DNA from 2 places in the Mycolicibacterium pulveris genome. Region 1 is predicted to be linked to the other one. Evidence: predicted binding sites of a transcription regulator. Region 1 holds the regulator's gene; the other holds the start of a gene.
The links. Region 1 encodes HspR, which represses chaperone genes until heat shock. Its sites were predicted from a motif close to ANNTGAGTNNNNNNNACTCANNT; they were not measured.
Positions count from the first base shown of each region.

Region 2: lon (endopeptidase La) is a predicted target of HspR. The motif match lies at 7,593-7,615, and genes of this name have one in related genera.

Region 1 covers NZ_AP022599.1:1,868,876-1,880,494, forward strand. The annotation lists gene G6N28_RS26820 (hypothetical protein) at 1-1,035, shown strand, start outside; gene rfbA (glucose-1-phosphate thymidylyltransferase RfbA) at 1,074-1,943, shown strand; gene rfbB (dTDP-glucose 4,6-dehydratase) at 1,943-2,941, shown strand; gene G6N28_RS09105 (sugar nucleotide-binding protein) at 2,957-4,399, shown strand; gene G6N28_RS27270 (PGRS repeat-containing protein) at 4,538-6,439, shown strand; gene G6N28_RS09115 (hypothetical protein) at 6,948-7,190, shown strand; gene G6N28_RS09120 (heat shock protein transcriptional repressor HspR) at 7,187-7,555, opposite strand; gene dnaJ (molecular chaperone DnaJ) at 7,555-8,724, opposite strand; gene grpE (nucleotide exchange factor GrpE) at 8,763-9,365, opposite strand; gene dnaK (molecular chaperone DnaK) at 9,362-11,227, opposite strand; gene G6N28_RS09140 (hemerythrin domain-containing protein) at 11,478-11,619, shown strand, end outside.
Region 2 covers NZ_AP022599.1:4,829,541-4,841,159, forward strand. The annotation lists gene G6N28_RS23420 (FUSC family protein) at 1-861, shown strand, start outside; gene G6N28_RS23425 (PaaI family thioesterase) at 830-1,459, opposite strand; gene G6N28_RS23430 (tetratricopeptide repeat protein) at 1,536-3,206, shown strand; gene G6N28_RS23435 (nucleoside deaminase) at 3,218-3,697, shown strand; gene G6N28_RS23440 (alpha-amylase family protein) at 3,694-4,971, shown strand; gene G6N28_RS23445 (alpha-hydroxy acid oxidase) at 4,977-6,227, shown strand; gene G6N28_RS23450 (esterase family protein) at 6,431-7,435, shown strand; gene lon (endopeptidase La) at 7,628-9,955, shown strand; gene G6N28_RS23460 (HhH-GDP family DNA glycosylase) at 10,014-10,661, shown strand; gene G6N28_RS23465 (DUF72 domain-containing protein) at 10,658-11,422, shown strand; gene G6N28_RS23470 (NAD(P)/FAD-dependent oxidoreductase) at 11,434-11,619, shown strand, end outside.

The sequences.
Region 1 (11,619 bases):
GCCAGTGCGACCGCCGGCCTGAGCGCCTTCACCAACGTGACCGCGTTCGGCGACGGCGCCACTGCCGGGGCGCTTTTCTCCATCCTGGGAATGGTTACTCAGATCGGCCCGGGGACTGCCGCAGCGATCGGCGGACCCAACATCGCCATCAGCCTCGCGCCGCTTGTTGGGAGCCCACCGGCTAACTCGGGCGCCTCCGGCGGCGGCAATATCGCCTTCCAGTTCGGTCCGGGCACCGCCTCAGCCATCGGTATTGCCAATTTCGCCATCGGCATGTCACCTTGGGGCGACGGGTCGCAGAACACCGTCGCAGGTTTCGTCGGCACCGCCGCGTTCAACCTTTACAACAACAGCGTCGCCGCCGCGCAAGGTTTCCTTGCACTGGCCGTGAACGTTCTGAATTTCCAGCTGTGGCCGTTTCCGCCGCTGGTCAACTTGATGAACTCGATTGTCAACGGCATCGAAGCCATCCTGAGGTTTTTCGGATTCAACGCACCGCCCCCTGCGGCTGCGGCCGATGCCTCAACGTTGGCTGCGGGGGTCGACGAACCCGAGAGCCCTGCGCCCGCCCCCGAGTTGCAGATGGCAGCAGCGGCCGACGAGGGCGCTGAGTCCGGATTCACCATGGCGGCGGCCGCCACGGGAGTCGACGGATCGACTATCACAGACGAACCGGAAGCCGTTGAATCACCAGTCGAGGACGCAGAACCCGGCGAGTTGGTGGATGCCACCGCATCTGAGGACGAGACCGAAGTCGAGGCGGAGGAGAGCGTCGGTATAGAAACCGAAACCGACACCGACACCGACGTCGACACCGACGTCGACGTCGACACCGACACCGACGTCGACACCGACACCGACCAACTTGACGACGCCGACGCTGTCGCAGCGGTCAAGACCGATGACGAGGCGTCCACGACCACCACAACCGGATCGACGGTGACGTCGAGCGGCAACGACGGGAACGAGACGTCGACGACCGCCACCACCTCGGCCGACACCGGTTCCGGCGGCGTCGACAAGGCGTCCGCATAGCTGGCACGGTCGGTGATCGACAGACTTACGATGGCGCCATGAAAGGGATCATCCTGGCGGGTGGCTCAGGCACGCGCCTGCATCCGATCACACTCGGGGTCTCCAAACAGTTGGTCCCTGTCTATGACAAACCGATGGTGTACTACCCGCTCTCCACACTGATGTTGGCGGGTATCCGTGACATCCTGGTGATCACCACGCCGCACGACGCGGAGAGTTTCGAACGACTCCTGGGCGACGGGTCGCAGTTCGGAGTATCGATCACGTTCGCCCAGCAGCCCTCGCCGGACGGGCTGGCCCAAGCGTTCACGATCGGCGCGGATTTCATCGGCACCGAGAAGGTCGCGCTGATTCTCGGTGACAACCTCCTGTACGGGCCCGGCCTGGGCAGCCAACTCAGCCGCTTCGACGACGTCGACGGCGGCACGATTTTCGCCTACTGGGTGGCCGAACCGTCCGCATACGGCGTCGTCGAATTCGATGCCGGCGGAACCGTGGTGTCGCTGGAGGAAAAGCCCAAGCAACCGAAGAGCAATTTCGCGGTGCCGGGGCTCTACTTCTACGACAACGACGTTGTCGCAATCGCGCGTGACCTCGCGCCGAGCGCGCGCGGTGAATACGAGATCACCGATGTCAACCGGGCCTACCTGGAACAAGGCCGGCTGCGGGTACACGTGCTGCCCCGCGGGACCGCGTGGCTGGACACCGGAACCTTCGACCAGATGACCGACGCCGCCGACTTTGTGCGCACGATGGAACGCCGGACCGGCTTGAAGATCGGCGTCCCCGAGGAAATCGCTTGGCGGCAGGGCTTTCTCAGCGATGACGAATTGTGGGAACGGGCCACGCCGCTGGTGAAGTCCGGGTACGGAAAGTACCTGCTGGATCTGCTCGAGCGGGGCGCCTAGTGGGCCGGATTCTCGTCACCGGGGGTGCGGGCTTCATCGGCTCCAACTTTGTGCACTACTTGGTCGACCACACCGACCATCACGTCACCGTCTTGGACAAGCTCACCTACGCAGGCAACCTCGCGTCGCTGTCGGGCCTGCCGGAATCGCGGATGACATTTGTCCACGGTGATATCGCCGACCCGGAGCTTGTCGACGAGCTCGTGGCATCAGTCGACGCGGTCGTGCACTATGCCGCGGAATCGCACAATGACAATTCCCTGCATTTCCCGCAGCCGTTCGTGCACACCAATGTGATCGGTACCTTCACGCTGCTTGAGGCCGTGCGTAAACACAGGGTCCGCCTCCACCATGTCTCCACCGACGAGGTGTACGGCGACTTGGCGCTCGACGATCCGGCCAGGTTCACCGAATCCACTCCGTACAACCCGTCCTCGCCGTACTCGTCGACGAAGGCCGGCAGCGACATGCTGGTGCGGGCGTGGGCCCGCTCCTATGGGGTCGAGGCGACCATCTCGAATTGCTCGAACAACTACGGTCCATACCAGCACGTGGAAAAGTTCATCCCCCGGCAGATCACCAATGTGTTGTGGGGAATTCGTCCCAAGCTGTACGGCGACGGCCGTAACGTCCGCGACTGGATTCACGCCGAGGACCATTCATCGGCGGTACTGCTGATCTTGGAAAAGGGGCGAGTCGGCGAAACGTACCTCATCGGCGCCGACGGCGAGAAGGACAACAAGACGGTGGTCGAACTGATCCTGACCATGATGGGTCAGGATTCCGACGCGTACGAGAACGTCGCGGATCGGATGGGCCACGATCTGCGGTACGCCATCGACTCCACCAAGCTACGAAACGAACTCGGGTGGCGCCCACGGTATGGCGACTTCGAGGAGGGGCTGTCGGCCACCATCGACTGGTATCGCGAGCACGAGGACTGGTGGGCGCCCGCCAAGGAAGTCACCGAAGCGTTCTACGCCCAACTCGGGCAATAACGGAAAAGCCGAGCGATGACGGAGGCCGGCAAGATCTTGGAAGCTCAGCACACGCCCATTCCCGGGCTGACGGTATGGCAGTTGCCGCTCCACGGCGACAACCGCGGCTGGTTCAAGGAGAACTGGCAGCGCGCGAAGATGGTCGCGGCCGGCATGCCGGACTTCGGGCCCGTCCAACACAACATCGCGTTCAACGAATCGGCAGGAACCACGCGGGGCATCCATGCCGAACCTTGGGACAAGTTCGTCTCCGTCGCGGCCGGACGGGCTTTCGGGGCGTGGGTGGATCTGCGCGCGGGCGCGACGTTCGGAAACGTGTTCACCGTCGAACTGAATCCGTCTCGCGCCGTCTTTGTGCCCCGCGGAGTCGGCAACGCATATCAGACGCTCGAGCCGAACACGGTCTATTCGTATCTCGTCAACGATCACTACTCGCCCGGTGCGAGTTACACCTCGGTGCACCCCGCTGACGAAAGCGTCGCGATCGACTGGCCGATTCCGTTGGACCGGGCGGTGATGTCGGACAAGGACCGAGCCCAGCCAAGGCTGACCGACATCGATCCCGTACCGCCGACCAAGATCTTGGTGCTCGGCGCCGACGGGCAGCTGGGCCGCGCGCTGCGCGAGGCCTACGCCGGCATGTCGCATGTCGAGTTCGCGACCCGATCCGACCTCGACCTGGGTTCCGGTGACCTCGGTTCCGCACGCCCTTGGCGTGACTACGACACGATCATCAATGCCGCGGCATACACGGCCGTCGACAAGGCCGAGACCGCCGAAGGGCGCGCTGCTGCGTGGGCGACCAACGTCGCCGGGGTGTCGGCGCTCGCGCGAGTCGCCGCCCCGCATGGCCTCACCGTTGTGCACATCTCCAGCGACTACGTGTTCGACGGCACCAGCACACGGCCATATCGAGAGGACGACGCGTTCGCGCCGCTCGGCGTGTACGGACAGACCAAGGCCGCAGGCGACCAGATCGTGGCCACGCTGCCGCGTCACTACATCCTGCGCACGTCATGGGTGATCGGCGACGGACGCAATTTCGTACGGACCATGTTGTCGTTGGCCAACAGCGACGTGAACCCGTCCGTGGTCAACGATCAGTTCGGACGCTTGACCTTCACCTCGGAACTGGCCCGAGCGATCCGGCACCTCACCGAAACGGACGCACCCTACGGCACCTACAACGTGAGTTGCGCGGGATCAGTCGGTTCGTGGGCAGACATCGCGCAACGCACGTTCTCACTGGCCGGTCACGATCCGAAGCGGGTGACCGGGGTGGCCTCGGCCGTGTACTTCGGGAAGGTCGAAGGCCCGGTTGCGCCGCGCCCGGCCAACAGTGTTCTCGACCTGGCCAAGATCGAGGCCACCGGCTATGTCCCGGCCGACGCCGACGAGATGCTGGCGAACTACGTCAAGCTCGAGAACCGAGGAACCGCCGGCATGACGGCTCCTTAGCGATCGACACCGCATAGCGGCCCTGCGGGTGGAGGAACGACGAAACGCCGTCAAGGCGTCACCAGCAAATAAAACATAACGTCAATTAGGGCCCGCAACTCGGCTTGCGAATGCAAACTAGCAGGTACAGTGCTCTGAATGGCTGCGAGACATTGCGCCACCAAGAAGGCGAAGAGGAAGGCAAAACGCCGCGCCGGCCGCCACCGTCAGCAGCAACGTCGCAGTGACGTCAGCCTATGGCTCGGAACGGGGGCGGTCGCCCTCGGCGTTTGCGCCGGACTGGCCGTCGGAACCGGGGTCGCCCAAGCCGACACCGCGAGTGACGATTCCGCCGCTACAAGCGACAGCAAACCCGACAGCTCCGCCGCGAGCGACAGCAGCACCGGTGCCGAAAGCCCCAGCGCGCCTAGAGCCACTTTCGGAGCGACCGGCACGAACAGCGACGGTGACCTCACCGACGACCTCACCGACGACCTCACCGACGACGACCTCACCGACGACGACCTCACCGACGCCGACCTCACCGACGCCGACGAAGTCATCGACGAGGACGGAGCCGACGACGACCTCACCGACGAGGACGTCATCGAAGACATCACCGACGACGACGGCGACGACACGGGCGACGCCACCAACGAGGACGTCATCGCGAACCCCCCGCCGGAAGATCCCGTAGAGGACGACTCCGTCCCCGAAGCTCCTGTGACGGATGACCTCGCCGAGGAGGTTGTCCCGCCAGGCACGTCGGAGCCGGAGGTCACCACCGTCGATCTGGAAACCCTGGTCGACGAGACGGCTTCTCAGCTTGGGGCGCCAGCCTCCGAGCCACCGACCGCCGTCGCCGCAGCCGCGGAAGTCACCCCGATGGCAGGCGAAATCGACTTCCTGCTCTCGCTTCCCGGCGTGGCGCTTTCCCTTCTCTCCCAGGTCCAGGCCGCCGTCGCGCCGCTCGGCATCCTCGACTTCCCGATCCTGATACCGGTAAACGAATTTTGGATCCCCTGGGAGTTCGTCGTCGCGGTCGTCAACAACGAATGGCGCGGGCGCCAGATCATCGGCCACGGAGCCGACGGGACCGCGGACAGCCCGGACGGCAAGCCCGGTGGCTGGCTGTTCGGCAACGGTGGCAACGGCTACTCCCCACCCCCAGGCTCCGGCCAGGCCGGCGGTAACGGCGGCGCCGCGGGGTTCATCGGCAACGGCGGCAACGGCGGCGACGGCGCATCCGGCGGCACGTTCCCGGTGATCGCCCCCTCCGGCGGTAACGGCGGGGCCGGCGGGTCCGCGTTTCTCTTTGGCAACGGCGGCAACGGCGGACGGGGCGGCGACGGCGGCAGCAATCTGACCGGGACCGCGCGCGGGCCCGGCGGCACCGGGGGGGCCGGCGGCAACGGCGGGTTGTTCAGCGGCAATGGCGGCAACGGCGGCCGGGGCGGCGACGGCGGACCCGGTGGTGACGGCGGCAAAGGTGGTCAGGTCCTCAGCTTCGGGGTCGGATACTTCAACGGGATCTTCCTACCCGGGGCCGTGAAGGGCGGTGACGGTGGTGACGGCGGCAACGGCCTACAGGGCGGTGCCGGCGGCAACGGCGGGCACGGCGGCCTCGCACTCAACTTCGAGTACCCTCCCACCAGCGCTCTTTTCGACGTCTTCGCGCTGCTTTTCGGCACCAACGGTGATCCGATGCGGGCAATCGGCGGTAACGGCGGCAACGGCGGCACCGGGAACGGCCTAGGCTCCGGCGGCCAGGGCGGTAACGGCGGCACGGCGTACTCCCTGCTGGCCGATGCAACCGGTATTCCCGGAGCGGCAATCGGTGGCCGGGGCGGCGACGGCGGCACCGGTGGTCTTTTGGGGCTGCGCGCTAGCGGCGGAAGCGGCGGCGACGCCCTGGCATTCGATATCCGCATTCCCGGACAGCCTGGCGCCGGTGGGAGCTGTGTGCTCGGCTTAGGGACCTGCCCCGGCAGCACGGGAACCCCGCCTGTCCTGCTCACTTTCATGATCGACGTCATCCGGTGGGTTCTCTCCGAGTGGTAGGCGACGTCCTCGCCTTCACGCCGTAGCAGTCCCGCGAACCCCGATGCGGCCGCCGAGCAGGTGCGCTCGCGACACTGTTTGCCCACAGTGAACTACTTGTCGATCGTCTCGCAGACTATCCGATAAACGACATTGGACGGCAGTCGGCTGAGTAAGCCAGGCTGATTTCTAGCCGGACAAATATCCGGCGCAGTTATCCGGCCTGGACGTCGTCGATGAACGTTCAGGTGCCTATTCGCGTCCTACTCGATTTCGATGCAGTCCAACTTCTGAGACTTTCCCCCGTGGGTAGCGTCAAATCCGTTGTCAATCAATGTGTTTAGCTGATAACACCAATACGGAGCCGCCCAAGTAGTCGACAACTTGTGTCGGCGTTTTGCCTCCATCGATCGACCGAAGATGTGTACAGTAACAAGTTAAGCAACCTGCTCAGAAAATGACGTTGGCGAAAATTCGGGGGAATCAGGCGCAGGGGTCATATTGCAGGAGTACGTCTGGGGGGACGGCTATGTTGTGGGACATAGAACAAATGGACGACGATGACTTCGCGGTTGCTGTGGGTGCAGCCGCGCAGCACGCCGTCTGGAGCACCGAGCACCCGCTGACCCACCACCTGGCAGAGGATGACCCGCGTCGGGAGAAGTACCTGCGCGAGTACCACTCGTCGGTGGGCCGCCAAGTACTCGATGCAATCGCGCACCTTGCGGCTCCCAGCCAGTGCGCCAGGCGCTCGGGCTATCGCCACCGCTAGCGCTGGTTGCGCGGCTGCCACACCACCAGCGCGGTGCTCTTGGGCCGTGGCTGCGCCCGCAATTCCTCGACCTCGCGGGTCAACTCCTTGACCCGCGCTTGCAGCGCCTCGACCTGGTTGGTCAACTCGATGATGCGTTTGATCCCCGCGAGGTTCACACCCTCGTCCTGAGACAGCCGCTGCACCTCCCGCAACAGCTCCACGTCATGCTGCGAATAACGCCTGCCGCCGCCGGGCGTGCGCTGCGGACGCACCAGACCGAGCCGGTCGTAGGTGCGCAGCGTCTGCGCGTGCATGCCCGCCAACTCGGCCGCCACAGAGATCAGGAACGTGCGGGCTTCGTTGCTGGAACGCTTGGCCGCCATCACGCACCTGCCCATCCCGCCCGCGGGTCGAATCCGCTGGCGCGCTCGGCCTTTGCGTATGCCTCCAGCGCCTCCACCGCCTCGGGCGGCAGGTTCGGCGGCACCGCCACCTTGACGGTGACGAGCAGGTCGCCATGGCCACCCGAGCGTTTGGGCACCCCACGTCCGCGCACCCGCAGGATCCGTCCGTCAGACGTCCCCTTCGGCACCCGCACGCCGACCCTGCCGTCCAGCGTCGGCACCGAAAGCGTTGTGCCCAATGCCAGTTCGTGGAAGCTCACCGGCACGGTGACGGTCAGGTCGTCGCCCTTGCGGCCGAACACCTTGTCCGGGCGGACATGGACGGTCACATACAGGTCCCCCGACGGTGCACCGCGTAGTCCCGCTTCGCCCTGACCGGGCAACCTGATTCGCTGGCCGTCCTCGACGCCCGGCGGAATCCGGACGTTGATCGTACGGGTACGGGTGGTGACGCCCGTGCCCTTGCACTCCTGACACGGGTGCTCGATGATCGAGCCGCTGCCCCGGCATTCGGTGCACGGCTCGGAAAAGCCGAACGCTCCCTGGTTGCGGCTGATCACACCGGCCCCATTGCAGTTCGGACACACCTTCGGGCTGGTGCCCGGGCGTGCGCCGCTGCCATGGCAATTCGTGCACGGCGCAGGGCTGGTGAGGCGCAACGGCATCGCGACACCCTTGGTCGCCTCGAGGAACGACAGCTCCGTCTCGGTTTCCAAGTCGTTGCCCCGCCGCGGCCGGCTCGGCCGGGTCTGCGCACCGCGTCCGAACAGACCGCCGAACAGGTCACCGATGTTCGCGCCGCCGGTCTGGCCGGCGGCATCGAACAAGTCGTTCAGGTTGAACTCGACGCCGTCGGAAGCGAATCCGCCGAAACCACCGCCACCGAACCGGCTGCGACCGAAACCGCCGTTGGCGAAAAGCCGTCGGGTCTCGTCGTATTCCTTCCGTTTGACCGGGTCGGTCAGCACCTCCTTGGCTTCCGAGACGGCCTTGTACCGTTCCTCGGCCGCCGGGTTGCCCGGGTTGCGGTCGGGATGGTTCTCCGCGAGCAGCTTTCGCGCCGCCCGCTTGATCTCCTGTTCGCTGGCGTCAGAGGAGACGCCGAGCTCGGCGTAGAAGTCCTTCTCGACCCATTCACGTTGAGCCATGTCGCGTCACCTCCTCACCGTTTGTCGCGTCCTTCTCTCTAGGATTCTGCGGGGTTCTCCGCCGATTCGTCGTCCTTATCCGCCGTGTCGGCCCCATCGGGGACGGTGTCGACGACACCGACCATGGCGTGCCGCAGCACGAGATCGCCCACCTTGTAGCCGCGCCGCATCACGTTTCCGACGATGGGATGTGTGCCGTCGCCCTCATGCTGAACGGCCTCGTGCAGCTCGGGGTCGAACTCCTCGCCCTCCTCACCGAATCCCGAAAGGCCAAGGCCCTCGAAGATGCCGATCAGCTTGTCAGCGACCACCTTGAACGGTCCCGACTCCAGATCACCGTGGCTGCGCGCCCGGTCGAGGTCGTCGAGCACCGGCAGCAGCTCGGTGAGGACGGCGGCCTTGGACCGCTCGGCGATGACCTGCTGGTCCCGCAGCGTGCGCTTGCGGTAGTTGTCGTACTCGGCCTTGACGCGTTGCAGCGTCGACTTCAGCTCGGTGAGTTCCTCCGGCGAACCCCCGGCTTCCGGCGCCGGCCCGCTGGGGGCCGGCCCGGTCGCCTGTTCACGAACTTCACCAGTTTCGGGGTCGATACGCCGCTTGTCGGTGACGGTCACCGGCTCGTGCGAATCGTTCTGGCTCACTTGTTCTCCTGGTCATCATCGACAACCTCGGCGTCCACCACGTCGTCGGCCGACGAGCCCGTGGCGCCGCCTTCGGCGGCACCGCCGCCGGCGGCCTGTGCGGCCTGGGTCGCCTCGTAGATCGCCTGGCCGAGTGCCTGGCTTTCGACGCCGAGCTTCTCCATCGCGGACTTGATCGCGGCGATATCGGTGCCTTCCAGCGCCTTCTTCGCGTCGGCGATCGCGCCGTCGACCTTGCTCAAGGTGTCCTCGGGGACCTTGGACCCGCCTTCGGCCTCGCGCTGTTCCTTGACGAACTTCTCCGTCTGGTACACCAGCGACTCGGCCTGGTTGCGGACGTCGGCCTCCTCGCGCCGCTTGCGGTCCTCCTCGGCATGCGCCTCGGCATCCTTGATCATCCGGTCGATCTCCTCCTTGGAGATGCCCGAACCCTCCTGGATGCGGATGGTGTTCTCCTTGCCGGTGCCCTTGTCCTTGGCGGTGACGTGCACGATGCCGTTGGCGTCGATGTCGAACGTCACCTCGATCTGGGGCACACCGCGCGGAGCCGGCGGGATACCGGTCAGCTCGAAGCTGCCGAGCAGCTTGTTGTGCGCGGCGATCTCACGCTCACCCTGATAGACCTGAATCTGCACCGACGGCTGGTTGTCGTCGGCGGTGGTGAACGTCTCCGACCGCTTGGTCGGGATCGTGGTGTTGCGCTCGATCAGCTTGGTCATCACGCCGCCCTTGGTCTCGATACCAAGCGACAGCGGCGTAACATCCAGCAGCAGAACGTCTTTCACCTCGCCCTTGAGCACACCGGCCTGCAGCGCGGCGCCCACCGCGACAACCTCGTCCGGGTTGACGCCCTTGTTGGGTTCCTTGCCGCCGGTCATCTCCTTGACCAGGTCGGACACCGCGGGCATCCGGGTCGAACCGCCGACCAGCACGACGTGGTCGATGTCGGACACCGAGATACCGGCGTCCTTGATCACCGACTGGAACGGCTTGCGGGCCCTGTCCAGCAGATCCTGAGTGATGCGCTGGAACTCGGCGCGGCTCAGCTGTTCGTCGAGGAACAGCGGGTTCTTGTCCGCGTCGACGGTGATGTAGGGCAGGTTGATCGACGTCTGCTGGCTCGAGCTCAGCTCGATCTTGGCCTTCTCCGCGGCCTCACGCAGCCGCTGCATCGCCATCTTGTCCTTGGTCAGGTCGATGCCGGAGGTGCCCTTGAACTTCTCGACGAGCCATTCGACGATGCGATCGTCCCAGTCGTCGCCACCGAGGTGGTTGTCACCGCTGGTGGCGCGGACCTCGACGACGCCCTCACCGATCTCCAGCAGCGAGACGTCGAACGTGCCGCCACCGAGGTCGAAGACCAGGATCGTCTGTTCCTTCTCGCCCTTGTCCAGCCCGTAGGCCAGCGCCGCAGCGGTGGGTTCGTTGACGATGCGAAGCACGTTGAGGCCGGCGATCTGGCCGGCGTCCTTGGTGGCCTGCCGCTGGGCGTCGTTGAAGTAGGCGGGCACGGTGATCACCGCGTCGGTGATGTCCTCGCCCAGGTACGCCTCGGCGTCACGCTTGAGTTTCATCAGCACCCGCGCGCTGATTTCCGGCGCGGTGTACTTCTTGTCGTCGATCTCCACCGACCAGTCGGAGCCCATATGGCGCTTCACCGATCTGATGGTCCGGTCGACGTTGGTCACCGCCTGGTTCTTGGCGGGCTGGCCGACCAGCACCTCGCCGTTGCGAGCGAACGCGACGACGGACGGCGTGGTGCGGGAGCCCTCGGAGTTCGCGACGACGACGGGGTCGCCACCTTCCAAGACCGCGACGACGGAGTTGGTGGTCCCGAGGTCGATTCCGACCGCACGAGCCATAGTTCTGCCTCCTGAGATAGTCCTGCTAGGGGTCTGAGTGCACCGCACTCAAGACTGCTCCGACCAACCCTGTCATGTCAAACCAGACTTGAGCCTATGTCACTCAACTGTCGACCCGGTCAACGGCATCTGCCGCAGGTTTGTTCCCGGGATGAGCCTGGCTCCTGCTCGAAACCGACGCAATGGCGGCTTCACCTGCCGCGAATCGACCATAGCGTCGGCTTCGCGGCCCTGTTCCTAGCATTGAGGCATGTGCCAATACTGCGGTTGCCGGGATATGCCGCTGATCCGTGACTACATCAGTGAGCACGCCCATGTCCTCAACCTCGGCGGCGAGGCGGTCCGCGCGATCGACCGCGGTGACTTGCCGACCGCACGGGACCGATTGAACG
Region 2 (11,619 bases), 3.0 Mb from region 1:
GAAACCGCGCACACCTACACCCGGTGCATGGGGCGCATCGCGGGCATCGCCGCGGGCATCGTGGTGACGTCGTCGATCACGCTGTTGGTGGAACCCAGCGGATACGTCGCGGCGGTGTTGGCGACGTTGCTCGTCGGGATCACCTACTCGGTCGCCCGGTTCGGCTACATCGCCGCCAGCGCGGCGCTGGCCGGGGCCGTGGTGTTCCTGCTGGACATCGGCGCGGCGACGTCGGGCGCGACGCTGGAAGACCGGCTGTTCTCGGTGGTTATCGGCGGCGGCCTGGCGATGGTGGCGCACGTGGCGTTCCCCGACCACGCGCTGATTCGGCTCTGGCAACGGTCGGGCGAACTGCTGAAAACCGAAATCGACTACGCCGCGACCGTGATCAAGGCGTTCGTACACGAACTCGACCGTCCCGCTGACGCGGTGTCAGCGGCCTGGCAGAAGGCCTTCCGGGCCCGCGCGTCGTTCGAAGCGGCGTGCGGTGCGGCCCGGCTGGATTCGCCGGAGCTGCGCCGTTGGCTGCGCTCGTACCGGGCGGCGCTGAACGCCGTCACCAGCTCGTGCACGACGCTGGAGGCCAGCCTGCCACCGCAGCCACTGACCAACGTCACACCCGAGTTCGTCGCCGCCATCGACGACTACGTCGATGCGCTCCGCGGTGCCCCACCGACCCCGGCTGCGCCGTGGACCGTCGACCTCGCCGCGCTCTCCGCGGCCAGTCAGCAGGTCCGCGACCGGGGTGCCGAGCTGCCCGCCGACAACGGCGCCGCCCGGGTGCTGGTCGCCGAGATCGCGACGATCACCCGCCACCTGTCGAGTATCGCTACTGTTCGCGAGCCCACTTCGGCTGGATGAACACGCCCTGCGCCTCCACCGTTACCCCGTCTTCGTCAGCCAAATGCCCAGCGGCATAAGTCTTGACGCCTTCGCTGTGGGTGATCTTCGCCTCGGCGTGCAGCCGGCCCAGCCGAGTGGTGCGCAGATAGCGCAGGGTGATGGTGCCGGTGAAGCGTGGGTTGACACCGTCGCTGGCGGCTTCGCCGAGCAGGTGGTCGAGCACGAGGGCGGCGACGCCGCCGTGCACGTGCCCCGGCGGGCCCTCGTAGGCCGCGCCCATCTCGAAGTCGGAGTGCACAAGCCCGTCGGGCCCGCGGTGAACGAGCAGCGGCGGCGCGACCGGGTTGCGGATCCCGATCACCGGGTTCCCCCACGGCATGCGGTCACCGCCGCTGGTGTAGCGGACACCGAACGGGCCGTCGCACTGCTTGGCACGCAGCCGCGCGGTCGCCGCATCGATCTGGGCCTTGACCGCCGACACCGCCTCGGGGTCGACCTCGGTACGGATGGTCGCATCGATGAGCTCCCGAACGGACTGCGCGAGCGGCTCATAGACCGCACGCATCTGCGCCACCTCGGCCGAGGACACGTCGCCGATGTGGGTGAACTCCACCATGGGAGCACTAGAACACGTTCTAGCGCAGCTTGTCGAATCAGCGCGCCGTCGCCGCGCGGCCGATTTATCGTGCCTTATGACCGCTCCCGGCAACGAGCCCTACTACGACCTGGGCCGCTATCACCGACGCGTCGACACGCCCGCGCCCGAGGCGCAGATGTGGTTCGACAGGGGCATGGTGTGGGCCTACGCGTTCAACCACGAAGAGGCCATCAGGTGCTTCGAGCGCGCGCTGCAGTTCGATCCCGACCTGGCGATCGCACGCTGGGGTATCGCGTATTCGATCGGGCCCAATTACAACAAGGCGTGGGACGCCTTCGACCCCGGCGACAAGGCGACGTCGTTGACCAGGGCCAGAACCGAGCTCGCGTTGGCCGGCGGTGGGCGGGCCTCCGCGGTCGAACGCGGCCTGATCAACGCTCTGCGGGAGCGGTTTTCGATCGACGACCCCGATGACGTCGATGCGCTGAGCGCGGCAGGCGCGGCGTACGTTGCGGTGATGGAGAGACTCTATGTGGACCACCCCGACGACGTCGACGTCGCGGCGATGACCGCCGACGCCCTGGTCAACCTGACCGCGTGGGCGCTGTGGGACACCCGCACCGGCGAGCCGGCCCCGGGCTCGCGGGTCCTGCAGGCCAAAGAGATCCTCGAGCGCGCGCTCGCCGACCCGGCGGGACGCGAGCACCCCGGCATCTTGCACCTGTACCTGCACACCATGGAGATGTCGGCCAACCCGCAAGATGCGTTGCCGGTCGCGGACCTGCTGCGTGACCTGGTGCCCGACGCGGGCCACCTGCTTCACATGCCCAGCCACATCGACGTGCTGTGCGGAAACTACCGGGACGCGGTCGTGGCGAACACGGCTGCGGCGCAGGTGGATCGGCGGTTCGTCGAACGCGAGGGGCCGCTCAACTTCTACTCGCTCTACCGCGCCCACAACCTGCACTTCATCGTCTATGCGGCGATGTTGGAGGGAAACTCGCGCGCTGCCTTCGCCGCCGCCGACGAACTCGCCGCGCAGCTGACGCCGGAACTGCTGAGCATCGAATCGCCGCCGATGGCCGACTGGCTCGAGGCGTTCGTCCCGTTGGGTGTGCACGCGCTGGTCCGCTTCGGCCGCTGGGACGAGCTGATCGCCCACCCGCTGCCGCAGGACCTCGATCTGTACTGCTCCACGGCGGCCACCATCCACTACGGCCGCGGAGTGGCGCACGCGGCGAGGGGCAACCTGGCCAAGGCACATGCCGAGCAGGACGCGTTCGCCACCGCATATGCGCGCATCCCCGACAGCCGATACCTGTTCAACAACACGGTGATCGACATCCTGGCGATCGCAGCGGAGATGCTTGCCGGCGAGATCGCCTATCGCGAGGGCAGATACGACGAGGCCTTTGCGTGTCTGGAGGCCGCGATCGCGCTCGACGACGCGCTCCCCTACGACGAGCCGTGGGGCTGGATGCAGCCGACACGGCACGCGTACGGCGCGCTGCTGCTCGAACAGGGTCACGTCGAGCGGGCCGCCCGGGTCTATGCCGCCGACCTCGGGCTGGACGACACGCTGCCGCGGCCCTGCCAGCACCCCAACAACGTGTGGAGCCTGCACGGCTACCACGAATGCCTGCAGCGGCTTGGCCGCACCGGGGAAGCGACGATCATCGGCCGGCAGTTGGTGCTGGCCCTGGCGCGCGCGGACGTGGAAATCGCGGCCTCGTGCGCATGCCGGCTCGAGGTCGCCGCCCCGTAGACTGCGGGTCGATGCCCCTGCGCGACGACGACCTCGCCCGCCTGAGCCGCTGCGTGGAACTGGCGCGTGAGGCGCTTGTCAACGGCGACGAGCCGTTCGGATCGATCCTGGTGGACGCCGAAGGCCGGACTCGCTTCGAAGACCGCAACCGGGTCAAGGACGGTGACCACACCCGCCACCCGGAGTTCGCGATCGCGCGGTGGGCCGTCGCGAACCTCAGCCCCGCCCAGCGCGCCCAGGCGACCGTGTACACCTCCGGCGAGCACTGCCCGATGTGCGCCGCGGCGCACGCCTGGGTAGGCCTCGACCGCATCGTCTACGCGACGTCCTCGGCGCAACTGAGCGATTGGCTGCAGGAGTGGGGCGCACCGCCGCCGCCGGTCGCCCCCCTGCCGATCAACACCGTCGCCCCCCGGGTGACCGTAGAAGGGCCCGCGGCGGAGTTCGCCGAGACGATGAAGGCGCTATACGAAGCGAAGTATCGGCCGTGAGACCACCGGCCTGGGTCCAGCACGCGATCTGGTGGCAGATCTATCCGCTGGGCTTCGTCGGTGCGTTTCCGGCCGACCCGCCGCCGGGCCCTGATGAGCACCGGCTGCGCCGGGTCGTCGACTGGCTGGACCACGCCATCGAACTCGGCGCGTCCGGCGTCGCGCTCGGACCGGTGTTCGCCTCGCGCACCCACGGCTACGACACCGTCGACCACTTCCGCATCGACGCCCGGCTCGGTGACGACGACGACTTCGACACGCTGCTGGCCGAGGCCAAGCGCCGCGGGTTACGCGTCCTGCTCGACGGCGTGTTCAACCACGTCGCTGCGGATTTCGCGCATTCTGACTGGTTCCGCAAGGGCAGTAACGGCTTTGACACCTTCGAAGGGCACGGCGACCTGATCGCCCTCGACCACGACAATCCCGAGGTCGTCTCCTACACCGTCGACGTCATGACGCACTGGCTCGGCCGCGGCGCCGACGGGTGGCGCCTGGACGCCGCCTACGCGGTTCCCGAACGGTTCTGGGCCGCGGTGCTCCCCCGGGTCCGTGCCGCGTTCCCGGACGCCTGGTTCGTCGGGGAGGTCATCCACGGTGACTATGCCGCACGCGTCGGCGCGGCAGGCTTCGACTCGGTGACCCAGTACGAGCTGTGGAAGGCCGTCTGGAGCAGCCTGGTCGACGGCAACTTCCACGAGCTGGACTGGGCGCTGGTGCGCCACAACGAGTTTCTCGACGCGTTCGTGCCGATGACGTTCGTCGGCAACCACGACGTCACCCGCATCGCCAGCCGGCTCAACGACACCGGGCACCTCGAGCACGCGCTGGTCGTCCTGTTCACGACCGGCGGCACGCCCAGCGTGTACGCCGGCGACGAGTTCGGCTACCTCGGTGTCAAAGAAGAGCGGTTCGGCGGCGATGACGCGGTCCGCCCGGCGTTCGGCGCCCCGCCGTCGCCCGACGATCGGCGGCACGACGTGTTGCGGTTGCACCAGCACCTGATCGGCCTGCGCAGGCGGCACCCGTGGCTGCACACCACGCGCACGTCGGCGTTGCATCTGACAAACCGCCAGTACATCTATGAAACCGGCGACGGGACAAACGCGTTGGTGGTCGCGCTGAACATCGACGATGCGCCGATGCCGCTGTCGCTGCCCGGGCTCGGCCGCGCCAGCGGGCAGATCGTCGCGGCATCGGGTGCGCGTCCGGCCGACACGGTGACCGAGACCGAGGTCGCGCCGCATGGCTGGCTGGTCGTGGAACCGGAGGTCTAGGCGTGATCGCGGTCAAGCGGCGCGTGCCCCGGCCCAGTGAGCTGGCTCCGCTGCTGCGGTTTCGCAAGCCCACGTTCAACCGCACCGAGCGCCGGCTGCAGGCCGCTTTCACCATCGAGGACCTCCGCCGAATCGCCAAGCGGCGCACCCCCAGGGCCGCGTTCGATTACACCGACGGCGCCGCAGAGGACGAGCTGTCGCTCGCCCGGGCTCGACAAGCGTTCCGCGACATCGAGTTTCACCCGACCATTTTGCGGAACGTCGCCACGATCGACACCAGCCGCACCGTGCTGGGGGACGCCGTCGCCCAACCGTTCGGCATCGCCCCGACCGGTTTCACCCGCCTCATGCACACCGAAGGCGAGATCGCAGGCGCCCGCGTCGCAGCACAGGCGGGTATCCCGTTTGCGTTATCGACCCTGGGCACCGCGTCCATCGAGGATGTCAAGGCGGCCAATCCCTACGGCCGCAACTGGTTTCAGCTGTACATGTGGAAGGACCGGGACCGGTCGATGGCCCTGGTGGAGCGGGCGGCGGCCGCGGGCTACGACACGCTGCTGGTGACGGTCGACGTCCCGGTGGCGGGGGCCCGGCTTCGAGACAGCCGTAACGGCATGTCGATCCCGCCCACCCTGACCCTGCGCACGGTCCTGGACGCGCTGCCCCGGGCCCGCTGGTGGTTTGACCTGCTGAGCACCGAACCGCTGGCTTTCGCGTCGCTGGACCGCTGGCCCGGCACGGTCGCCGAGTACCTGGACACGATGTTCGACCCGACCGTCACGTTCGAGGACCTGGTCTGGATCAAGAAACAATGGCCGAATCGGCTGGTGGTCAAGGGGATCCAGACCATCGAGGACGCCAGGGCGGTCGTTGAACTCGGCGTCGACGGAATCGTGCTGTCCAACCACGGCGGCCGCCAGCTCGACCGTGCTCCGGTGCCGTTTCATCTGCTCCCCGACGTCGCGCGCGAGCTCGGCACGGAGACGGAGGTTTTGCTGGACACCGGGATCATGTCGGGAGCCGACGTCGTCGCCGCGATAGCGCTGGGTGCCCGCTTCACCCTGGTCGGCCGCGCCTACCTCTACGGTCTGATGGCCGGCGGCGAAGCCGGCGTCGCACGGGCCGTCGAAATCCTGTCATCCCAGGTCAGCCGCACGATGCGGTTGCTAGGGGTGACCTCGCTCGACGAGCTCGGGCCGCACCACGTGACCCAGCTGCACCGGTTCGCGCGTGGCGGCACCGGACGGCACCGGTAACCACCGCAGTCACTGTTTTCTCACAGGTCACGCGGTGTTTCGGCGCTTCTTGAGTCCGCGCCGAGTCGGAATCGTTAGCCAACCGCGATGTGGCAACCGAGTGTTGCGCGCCTCTACCCGCCGGCCATGCGTGTTTCATAACGCAGGAAAGCGACGGCAATTGCTTTGTGAAACAAGCGATGAAAGGTGGGTTGGTTGCCGTTATGAAGTTCTTCAAGAGGTACCGAGGTACCAGAACGAAACTGTTGCGCCGCTTGGCGGTGACCGCCGTGGCGGCGGCCGCGATGCCCGGCCTGGTCGGCGTCGTCGGGGGTTCGGCGACCGCTAACGCGTTCTCCCGCCCGGGTCTGCCCGTCGAGTATCTGGACGTGTTCTCCGCCGCGATGAACCGCAACATCCGGGTGCAGTTCCAGGGCGGCGGCCCGCACGCCGTATACCTGCTCGACGGCCTGCGCGCCCAGGACGACTACAACGGCTGGGACATCAACACCCCGGCATTCGAGTGGTACTACCAGTCGGGGCTGTCGGTGGTGATGCCGGTCGGGGGCCAGTCCAGCTTCTACACCGACTGGTATCAGCCGTCGCAGGGCAACGGCCAGGACTACACCTACAAGTGGGAGACGTTCCTGACGCAGGAGCTTCCCGCCTGGTTGGAGGCCAACCGGGGCGTGTCGCAGAACGGCAACGCGGTGGTCGGCATCTCGATGGCCGGCAGCACCGCGCTGACGTATGCGATCTACCACCCGCAGAAGTTCATCTACGCCGCGTCGCTGTCGGGCTTCCTCAACCCTTCCGAGGGTTGGTGGCCGATGCTGATCGGGCTGGCGATGCAGGATGCGGGCGGATTCAACGCCGAGAGCATGTGGGGCCCGTCGACGGACCCCGCGTGGAAGCGCAATGACCCGATGGTCAACATCGGCCAGCTGGTGGCCAACAACACCCGCATCTGGATCTACTGCGGCACCGGCACCCCGTCCGACCTGGACGCCGGTATTGCGGGGCAGAACCTGATGGCAGCGCAGTTCCTCGAAGGGTTCACGTTGCGCACCAACATCACCTTCCGCGACAACTACATCGCCGCAGGTGGCACCAACGGTGTGTTCAACTTCCCGCCGCAGGGCACGCACAGCTGGGGCTACTGGGGTCAGCAGCTCGAGCAGATGAAGCCCGATATCCAGCGGGTGCTTGGAGCCTCTGGCGCCGTCTGAACCACCCCACACAGGGAGCCTGCCGTAACCCCCGAACGGCAGGCTCCCTGCCTTTGTGTGGGGGCGGGTTTCCGCGTCGCGGCGGCTCGTTTCCCGAGTGTGTAGATCTGGCGAACGAAAGTGGACGCGCGCCGGGGAACAAACACCTGTCCGCCAAGGTTGAGTCGATCAGACTGAACTTTGGAGGAATTGATGGCTGAAGCCAAATCAGTGCCGGTGTTGTTCCTGAGCGACCCGATCGTGCTGCCGTCGATGGTCGTGCCCATCGAACTCGACGACGCCGCGCGGGCTGCGGTGGATGCCGCACAGGCCAGCGAGTCGGGCGAACTGTTGATCGCCCCGCGGTTGGAAGACCGCTACCCCTCGTACGGTGTGCTGGCCTCGATCGTGCAGGTCGGCCGCATCGCCGGGGGTGGCGGCACCGCCGCGGTGGTGCGCGGCAAGAGCCGTGCGCAGATCGGCGCTGGTGCCAGCGGTCCCGGTGCCGCGTTGTGGGTCGAGGTGACCGAGGTCGTCGAGCCCGAGCCGACCGACGAGATCCGCACCCTGGCCGCCGAGTACAAGAAGCTGTTGCTGGCGATGCTGCAGCGTCGGGAAGCCTGGCAGATCATCGACTTCGTCAACCAGCTGACCGACCCGTCGGCGCTGGCCGACACCGCCGGCTACGCCTCGTACCTGACGCGAGTGCAGAAGCGTCAGCTGCTGGAGACCCCCGATGTCGCCGAGCGGCTCAAGCTGCTGATCGAGTGGACGGGTGAGCACCTGGCCGAGGTCGAGGTGACCGACAAGATCGCCGAGGACGTCCGCGAGGGCATGGAGAAGCAGCAGAAGGAATTCCTGCTGCGTCAGCAGCTCGCCGCGATCCGCAAGGAACTGGGCGAGGACGAACCCGACGGGTCGGACGACTACCGCAGCCGCGTCGAGGCCGCCGACCTGCCCGAGAAGGTTCGCGAGGCCGCGCTGCGCGAGGTCGGCAAGCTGGAACGGGCCAGCGATCAGAGCCCGGAGAGCGGCTGGATCCGCACCTGGCTGGACACCGTGCTGGACCTGCCGTGGAACGTCACGACCGAGGACAGCACCGACCTGACGGCCGCGCGCGAGATTCTCGACGCCGACCACCACGGGTTGGAGGACGTCAAGGACCGCATCGTCGAGTATCTGGCCGTGCGGGCGCGTCGTGCCCAGCGCGGCATGCAGGTTGTCGGCGGTCGCGGTTCGGGCGCGGTGATGGTGTTGGCCGGCCCGCCCGGGGTGGGTAAGACCTCGCTGGGAGAGAGCGTGGCACGGGCCCTGGGCCGCAAGTTCGTTCGCGTCGCGCTCGGCGGCGTGCGCGACGAGGCCGAGATCCGCGGCCACCGGCGGACCTACGTCGGCGCCCTGCCCGGGCGCATCGTGCGGGCCATCGGCGAAGCGGGTTCGATGAACCCCGTCGTGCTGCTCGACGAGATCGACAAGGTCGGCTCCGACTTCCGCGGGGATCCCGCGGCGGCGCTGCTGGAGGTCTTGGACCCGGCGCAGAACCACACGTTCCGCGACCACTACCTGGACCTGGATCTGGACCTGTCGGACGTGGTGTTCCTGGCCACTGCCAACGTGGTGGAGAACATCCCGTCGGCGCTGCTGGACCGGATGGAGCTGGTGGAGATCGACGGCTACACGGCCGACGACAAGCTCGCCATCGCGAAGGACTTCCTGCTGCCCAGGCAGCGGGAACGGGCGGCGCTGACCGAGGAAGAGGTCACGGTGACCGAGGCCGCGCTGCGCAAGATCGCGGCCGACTACACCCGCGAGCCGGGTGTGCGCCAGTTCGAGCGGCTGCTGGCCAAGATGATGCGCAAGGTCGCGACCAAGCTGGCCACCGAGCCCGGTCCGGTCGTGATCGACGAGCCCGATCTCGTTGAGTACCTTGGCCGTCCGCGGTTCCTGCCCGAGTCGGCCGAGCGCACGGCGGTGCCGGGGGTGGCCACCGGCCTGGCGGTGACGGGGATGGGCGGCGATGTGCTCTACATCGAGGCCAACGGCACCGATGGGGAACCGGACCTGCGGCTGACCGGTCAGCTGGGCGACGTGATGAAGGAATCGGCGCAGATCGCGCTGTCCTACGTGCGGTCGCATGCCGACCAGTTGGGCGTCGACCCGAAGACGCTGGAGCGGCGGATTCACCTGCACGTGCCCGCGGGCGCGGTGCCGAAGGACGGGCCGTCGGCCGGTGTCACGATGGTCACCGCGTTGGTGTCGATGGCCACCGGACGCCAGGTGCGCTCGGACGTCGGCATGACCGGTGAGGTCACGCTCAACGGCCGGGTGTTGCCGATCGGCGGCGTCAAGCAGAAGCTGCTTGCCGCGCAACGAGCCGGGTTGTCAACGGTTTTCATCCCGCAGCGCAACGAGGCCGACCTGGACGACGTCCCGGCCGACGTGCTCGAGTCGCTCGAGGTCAAGTTGATGACCGACGTCGCAGAGATCGTCGCCCAGGCGCTGGTGCCCGCCGCGGACACCGGCGCGACGGCCGCGGCCTGACCGGACACCCGCGCCCGCAGGGGTTTGCCGCCCCTCGGGCGCGGGTACGTCAGCGCCGATGAGCACCTCTGACCGCAAGCGGTTGGTCGAAAGCCTGTTGGAACAGGCCGGAACCACCTATGCCGAGGAGGCCGGGATCCGGCTCGAGGACCAGCCGATGCCGCTGTTTGAACTGCTGGTGCTGTGCATGCTGGCCAGCAAACCCATCGACGCCGCGATCGCGGTGCAAGCGGCGCGGGAACTGTTCGAGGCCGGGCTGCGCACACCCGATGCGGTGCTCGATGCCGACCGCCAGGACATGATCCGTGCGTTCGGGCGCGCCCACTACGTGCGCTACGACGAAAGCTCGGCAACCCGGCTCACCGACATCGCCGAGACGGTCCGCGACCGATACGGCGGTGACCTGCGGCGGTTGGCGGTCGAGGCCGACGGCGACGCGCGCGCCGCGGCCGGCCTGCTCAAGCAGTTCAAGGGCATCGGCGACACCGGAGCCGACATCTTTCTGCGCGAGGTGCAGGACGCCTGGACGTGGGCGCGGCCCTACTTCGACAAACGTGCCCTTGGCGCCGCGCGCGACCTGGGCTTGCCGGACAAGGCCGGCGACCTGGCCGAGCTGGCGCCGCGGGCGGCCGCGAATCTGGCCGCCGCGCTGGTGCGGGTGTCGCTGGACGACGAGCTGCGCGAAAAGGTTTCGTCGTCGCGATGATTCGCATCGGCACCTCGGGGTGGTCCTATCCGCACTGGAACGATGTGCTGTACCCGCCCGGCACGCCGGTGGCCAAGAGGCTGGCCCGCTACACCGAGGAGTTCGACACCGTCGAGCTCAACGCCAGCTTCTACCGCTGGCCCAAGGACACCACGTTCGCCGGCTGGCGTGAACGGCTGCCGTGCGGTTTCACCATGTCGGTCAAGGCCCAGCGGGGGCTGACGCACTACCGGCGGCTCCGGGACCCCGAGCCGTGGATCGAGCGGTTCGAGCGGTGCTGGACGGCGTTGGACGACCGCAGCGAGGCGCTGCTGGTGCAGACCCATCCGCAGTTGGAGCGCGACGACGCACTGCTCGACAACTTCCTGCGGCTCATGCCCGACCGGATTCCGGTGGCGATGGAGCTACGTCACCCCTCCTGGGACGACCCCGTCGTCTATGGGCTGCTGGAACGGCATCGCGCCGCGTATGTGGTGATGAGCGGCGCGGGGCTGCGCTGCGTGCCGCGCGTGACGAGCGAGTTGGTCTACGTGCGGATGCACGGTCCCGAGCAGAGCTCGATGTATGCCGGCTCCTATCCCGACGACGAGCTGCGGCGCTGGGCCGACCGCATGCTGGGCTGGGACGCCGCGGGCAACCGGGTTCTCGTCTACTTCAACAACGATCTGGGTGGCCACGCCATCCGCAACGCGCGCGTGCTCAAACAGCTGACAGCGCCAACCAATGACACCGACTCCCCCGTGCTGGTTCACCGCGAGTAAGCTGCAGAAGCATGACAACGTCGTCCACGATGGTCATCGTCGGCGGCGGCCTCGCGGCAGCTAAGGCCGCAGAAGCCCTGCGCGACAAAGATTTTGACGGTCACATCGTATTGTTCACGGCCGAGGACCACCTACCCTACGAGCGGCCGCCGCTGTCCAAGGAGTTTCTGGCGGGCAAGAAGACGCTCAGCGACTTC